2 linked regions of the Rhizobium sp. N324 genome follow. The protein of the gene in region 2 interacts with the protein of the main gene of each other region in a pairwise test. Links are inferred from orthologs where the notes say so. Each region holds a gene or a part of one and is shown on either strand. Other genes may lie near its edges. The genes, in order: rho and nusG.

Region 1 (3,247 bases), 2.8 Mb from region 2 along the record:
GCCTGGCGAAGACCTGCCGTGTCATAGAGCTTTATCAGATAGCCATCAATATCAAGATCGACCTGCAGGATATCGCGAGTGGTTCCCGCGATCTCGGTGACAATGGCGACATCGCGCTGTGCCAGAGCGTTCAGCAGGCTGGATTTCCCAGCGTTCGGCGCGCCGGCGATGACCACCTTGAAGCCGTCCCTGATAATCTCTCCGGCCGACGCTGCCGCGAGATGGTGCTCGATATGACCGCGCAGCCTATCCATATCGGCCCAGACCATCTCGGACACCGAACCGGGAACGTCGTCCTCGTCGGCAAAATCAAGTTCCGCCTCGATCAGCGCGCGGGCGCGCGTCAATCGTTCCGCCCACGAATCGTAAATGAGGGAAAGTCCACCGGCGCTGTGTTCGACCGCTAGCCGTCGCTGCATCTCGGTTTCAGCGCCGATTAGATCGGCGAGCCCTTCGACCTCAACGAGATCAAGCTTGCCGTTCTCAAACGCCCGGCGGGAGAATTCGCCTTCGACCGCCATGCGAACGCCTGGAACATCGCCAAGCGTTTGGAACAGCGCCGCCAGCACCGCTTTGCTGCCGTGCAGCTGCAGCTCGGCCACGTCTTCGCCGGTAAACGAGTGCGGTGCAGGAAAAAACAACACGAGGCCGCTATCGATCGGCTGGTTGTTACGAGCCCGAATCGTTCGGCGGGACGCATAACGGGCTGTCGGAACCGATCCGACCAAACCAACCAAGATCTCCTTGGTCAACGGACCGCTGATTCGAACGACCGATACACCGGAGGGTGTGGCACCGCTCGATAGCGCAAAGATCGTATCATGCAACATGGCCATCTCGCCTGTTCCGGTTCGAACCCGAATCGATCCCGACAAATAGAAAAGCTGGCGACATCGTTCGGATGTCCCCAGCTTCCAAAGGATGAATCCGGCTAAGGATTATGTATTCATCGAGTCGAAGAAGTCCGAATTGTTCTTCGTCTGCTTGAGCTTGTCGATCAGGAATTCGATCGCATCGGTCGTGCCCATCGGCGCCAGAATGCGGCGCAGCACGAAGATCTTCTGAAGATCCTGGCGCGGAACGAGCAGGTCTTCCTTACGCGTGCCGGACTTCAGGATGTCCATCGCCGGGAAGATGCGCTTGTCGGCGACCTTGCGGTCGAGGACGATTTCCGAGTTGCCGGTGCCCTTGAATTCTTCGAAGATCACTTCGTCCATGCGGCTGCCGGTGTCGATCAGTGCCGTCGCGATGATCGTCAGCGAGCCGCCTTCCTCGATGTTACGCGCCGCGCCGAAGAAGCGCTTCGGCCGCTGCAGCGCGTTGGCGTCGACACCGCCGGTCAGCACCTTGCCGGAAGACGGAACAACCGTGTTGTAGGCACGGCCAAGACGGGTGATCGAATCGAGCAGGATGACGACGTCGCGGCCATGTTCGACAAGACGCTTGGCCTTTTCGATGACCATCTCGGCCACCTGGACGTGACGCACGGCCGGTTCGTCGAAGGTCGAGGAGATGACCTCGCCGCGGACCGAGCGCTGCATGTCGGTCACTTCTTCGGGGCGTTCATCGATCAGCAGAACGATGAGATAGCATTCCGGATGATTTGCCGTGATCGAATGGGCAATGTTCTGCAGCAGCACGGTCTTACCGGTGCGCGGCGGTGCGACGATCAATCCGCGCTGGCCCTTGCCGAGCGGCGCCACCAAGTCGATGACCCGCGGCGACAGATCCTTGGATGTCGGAATATCGAGTTCCATCTTGAAGCGCTCGTTCGGATAGAGCGGCGTCAGATTGTCGAAATGGACTTTGTGACGGATCTTTTCCGGATCGTCGAAATTGATGGTGTTGACTTTCAGCAGCGCGAAATAGCGCTCGCCTTCCTTCGGCCCGCGGATCGGGCCCTCGACGGTATCGCCAGTTTTGAGCGAGAACCGGCGGATCTGCGACGGTGAGATATAGATATCGTCCGGACCCGGCAAGTAGTTTGCATTGGCCGAACGCAGGAAACCGAAACCATCCTGCAGCACCTCGACGACCCCTTCGCCGATAATTTCGACATCCTGGCTGGCAAGCATCTTGAGGATGGCAAACATCAGCTCCTGCTTACGCATCGTGCTGGCATTCTCGACCTCGAGCGATTCGGCGAAAGCCAGAAGATCCGTCGGGGATTTGCTTTTAAGTTCCTGAAGCTTCATTTCAGCCATGAAGTGACCAATACTCTTTTCAATTTTGCAGGGGAAAGGCGATGTTGGGTCGTATTCGGTACTGCGAAAGGGCTCGCAGACGACTGAACTCTACACACATGCCACGTAGATGAGTTGCGCGGAAAATAGCGACTCGCAATCGCCGCCGCAAGAGGGCTGCTTAAAATGAAGCAAATTTAACCTGAAGGCGAATTCGTCCTCAAAACGGCTTCACCACGACGAGGATGACGATCAGGATCATCAGCAAGGTCGGCGCCTCGTTCATGAAGCGCCAATAGCGTGCCGAGCGGCGATTTTCATCCCGCTCGAAGGCTCTAACAGCGCGGCTGAAGAACATATGAACCCCGGTCAGCAGCGCGACGAGGCCGATCTTGGCATGCAGCCAGCCGCCCTGGAATCCATAGACCGACCAGGCGAGATAGAGGCCGAAGATCCATGTCAGCATCATCGCCGGCGTCATGATGATCCGAAGCAGCCGACGCTCCATCACCTTGAAGGTCTCCGATTGCACGGAACCCGGTTCGGCATCGGTGTGGTAGATGAACAGCCGCGGCATATAAAGCAACCCGGCCATCCAGGAAATCACTGCGATGATGTGGAGCGCCTTGATCCAGAGATAGAGATTATCCGGGTTCCACGCGAAAAGCCCGACCGCCAGCAGCGCGAAGAAAGCCAGCGCAAAATGCGCGCGCCGGCGGGCGTAGGCGCCGAGCCCGCGATCGGTCTGCTTTTCCATCCTCACGTCGACCCTCGCACACGATCGACCAGCAGGCGCACATGCTCGGGGTCAGCCTGCGGCGTGATGCCGTGGCCGAGATTGAAGATCAGCGGTCCATGGCCGAGATGCTTCAGAATATCGTCAACTCCCTCTTCCAACGCCCGGCCGCCGGCAACGACGCGCATCGGATCGAGATTACCCTGAACCGGTCCATCTTTTTGCAGTTCGGCGGCAAAGGCCAAAGGCACCGACCAATCGAGGCCGATCGCATCGGCGCCGGTCTTCTGACGATATGTTTTCAGCTGGTAGCCAGCACCTTTTGCAA
Region 2 (3,144 bases):
ACTTATGCAGTCGGCGCTGCGGTGACCGAGCCGACTTCGATCTTGACGCCCGGACCCATGGTCGAAGAAATCGCCACGCGCTTGACGTAGTTGCCCTTGGCGCCAGCCGGCTTCGCCTTGATGACGGCGTCAGCGAAAGCGCGGATGTTTTCTTCCAGAGCCTTGGCGTCGAAAGAGGCCTTGCCGATGCCGGCATGGACGATACCAGCCTTCTCGACGCGGAACTCGACTGCGCCGCCCTTGGAAGCCTTGACGGCTCCGGCGACGTCCATGGTGACGGTGCCGACCTTCGGGTTCGGCATCATGCCGCGGGGGCCGAGAACCTTACCGAGACGGCCGACGAGCGGCATCATGTCGGGGGTGGCGATGCAGCGATCGAATTCGATCTTGCCGCCCTGAACGATTTCGACGAGGTCTTCAGCACCGACGATATCGGCACCGGCAGCCTTGGCTTCGTCAGCCTTGACGCCGCGAGCGAAGACGGCGACGCGAACCGTACGGCCGGTGCCGTTCGGCAGGTTGACGACGCCGCGAACCATCTGGTCCGCATGGCGCGGGTCGACGCCGAGGTTCATCGAGACTTCGATGGTTTCGTCGAACTTGGCGACAGCCCGTTCCTTGACCATGCCGATGGCGAGGCTCAGAGCGTAGAGCTTGGTGGGATCAACACCTTCGTTGATCTTCTGCGTGCGCTTACCAGCCATGATCTTAACCCACCACTTCCAGGCCCATGGCGCGGGCAGAGCCCTCGATCATCGCCATTGCACCTTCGATATCCGCTGCGTTCAGATCCTTCATCTTGGCTTCTGCGATCGTCTTGATCTGAGCCTTGGTGAGGGAGCCGGCCTTGGCGCCCTTGCCGGGCGTCTTGGAACCGGACGTGATCTTCGCTTCCTTCTTCAGCCAGTAGCTGACCGGAGGCTGCTTCATCGCGAAGGTGAAGGACTTGTCCTGGTAATAGGTGATGACGACCGGGATCGGCATGCCCTTTTCCATTTCCTGCGTGGCGGCATTGAACGCCTTGCAGAATTCCATGATGTTAATGCCACGCTGACCAAGCGCCGGACCAATCGGCGGGGACGGGTTTGCCGATCCTGCCTTGACCTGAAGCTTGAGCTGGCCTGCAACTTTCTTAGCCATATCTCTCTGCCTTTCATGAGCGGCCGGTCGCCCGGCCCGTGATGCCGGATCGCTCCGGCGGCTGCGGTTGCGTGGTGCGGATCATTGGGGTCCGGCTAAGACCCCTCACCTTCCACGCGGGTGCGGACAAGGTCCGCGGGAAACCGGCCGCAAGGCCTGCTTCCAATCTCTTGCAATCAGACCTTCTCGACCTGAGCGTATTCCAGCTCGACCGGCGTTGCGCGGCCAAAGATCGACACTTCAACCTTCAGGCGCGAACGCTCTTCGTCGACATCCTGAACCGTGCCGTTGAACGACGCGAACGGGCCGTCGGAAACGCGAACCTGCTCGCCGATCTCGAAGGTAATGGAGGCCTTCGGCCGCTCGACACCTTCCTGGACCTGACCGAGAATGCGCTCGGCTTCATAATCCGGAATCGGAACGGGCTTATTGTCAGAGCCGAGAAAGCCGGTGACCTTCGGCGTATTCTTGATCAGGTGATAGGCTTCATCCGTCAGATTGGCGCGAACCATGACATAGCCCGGGAAGAACTTGCGCTCGCTGTCGACCTTGCGGCCGCGACGCACTTCCACCACCTTTTCGGTCGGCACGAGGATCTTCTCGAACAGGTGCTCAAGCCCCTTCTGGCGAGCCTTGTTCTCGATGTCTTCAGCGACCTTCTTTTCAAAATTTGAATATGCGTGGACGATGTACCAACGTGCCGCCATTTTCATCTCCACCCGTATCAGTTGCCGGTATTCAGCACGAAGCTCAGAACCCAGCCGATCAGCTGGTCAGCGGCAAAGAAAAACAGTGCAGCGAAAACCACCATCACAAGCACCATAACCGTCGAGATCATCGTCTCGCGGCGCGACGGCCATGTAACTTTGGACGTCTCGGAGCGAACCTGCTGCAGAAACGCAAACGGATTGGATTTGGATGCCATCGACTGCCCACGCAATTACGGCGCGTAAAGCTGAAACTATCAGCCCCACGCACCGCGTGTCTGTTGAACCCTAAATAAACACCGATTTCCGAATACACAAGAGGGAAACCGAAGTTTAACGAAATTAGTCATCACCCATCAATCCCCGGCCGGAATGCCGCGAGCATGTCCGCGCTGTCCCGCATCAAGGAAAATGGCAGGGGCAGTAGGGCTCGAACCTACGACCTGCGGTTTTGGAGACCGCCGCTCTACCAACTGAGCTATACCCCTTCACACCGATCATTCAGCGCCGGGCCAAGGCCCGCAAATCGCTGCTGAAAAGCATGGCGCTCCCTTTAAGACGACGACAGCGGATTGGCAAGCACGATTTTCGATTTTCATAGCCATTCTGCGTATATGCGAGCGATCGGCTTGCTCGTCGCGCTGCCGGGATCCGTTCAGACCGTCACATATTTCCGCCAATCGTGCTCTTCCTTGAACCCCAGCACCTCGCGAATCTTGCGGTTGGAGAGAAGGCCTTCATATTCGCCGATCTCGCGAGTGAAGGGCACGTTCGGAAAGAATCGCTGCGCAAGCTCCTTCGACGGCGTGTTGGCCGAGACGGTGTCGTTGGCGGCGTTGAACACCTGATAGCCGAGACCGTCCTTTTCGATGCAGAGATGGCAGATCTGCCCGAGGTCGCGGGCATCGATATAGCTCCAGGCGATGCGCTTGCGCATCTCGGGATTGGCGAAAAAGGTGGGGAACCTCTCATATTCGTGCGGCTCGATGACATTGCCGATTCGCAGCGCATAGATGTCGAAGCCCGACCGTTCGGCAAAGGCGCGGGCCGTCTTTTCGTTGACCACCTTTGACAGCCCGTAGGAATCCATCGGATTGACGTCGTAGTCCTCCTCCAGCGGGAACTGGTGGAAATCGCGATGGCCTTCGGCAAAGCAGACGCCGTAGGTCGTCTCGCTCGATGCGACGATAATCTTCCTGATGCCAAGCTTCACCGCGGCCTCGATGACATTATAAGTGCCCATCGTGTTGATGCGGAAAGTCTCATTGTCGGGCTTGATCAGAATGCGCGGGATGGC

The links.
Region 1: the proteins of nusG (region 2) and rho interact in binary tests that used the Escherichia coli proteins (3 or more experiments, as listed by UniProt). The link is inferred for Rhizobium sp. N324 from one-to-one orthologs.

The regions. Positions count from the first base shown.
Region 1 is NZ_CP013630.1:4,636,104-4,639,350, forward strand. What follows is about bases 72-2,999. They hold rho (transcription termination factor Rho), read right to left. Parts: upstream 2,205-2,999; coding sequence 939-2,204; downstream 72-938. Other genes in these bases: mnmE (tRNA uridine-5-carboxymethylaminomethyl(34) synthesis GTPase MnmE), read right to left, coding at 72-836; hemJ (protoporphyrinogen oxidase HemJ), read right to left, coding at 2,404-2,940. In the rest of the region: more of mnmE, read right to left, coding at 1-71. UniProt on the Escherichia coli protein: Facilitates transcription termination by a mechanism that involves Rho binding to the nascent RNA, activation of Rho's RNA-dependent ATPase activity, and release of the mRNA from the DNA template.
Region 2 is NZ_CP013630.1:1,794,364-1,797,507, reverse strand. Bases 83-2,907 are described here. They hold nusG (transcription termination/antitermination protein NusG), read right to left. Parts: upstream 1,848-2,907; coding sequence 1,317-1,847; downstream 83-1,316. Other genes in these bases: AMK05_RS08580 (NAD-dependent epimerase/dehydratase family protein), read right to left, coding at 2,503-2,907; secE (preprotein translocase subunit SecE), read right to left, coding at 1,865-2,065; rplK (50S ribosomal protein L11), read right to left, coding at 709-1,140; rplA (50S ribosomal protein L1), read right to left, coding at 83-704. Outside these bases: more of rplA, read right to left, coding at 3-82; more of AMK05_RS08580, read right to left, coding at 2,908-3,144. UniProt on the Escherichia coli protein: Part of the processive rRNA transcription and antitermination complex (rrnTAC). The complex forms an RNA-chaperone ring around the RNA exit tunnel of RNA polymerase (RNAP).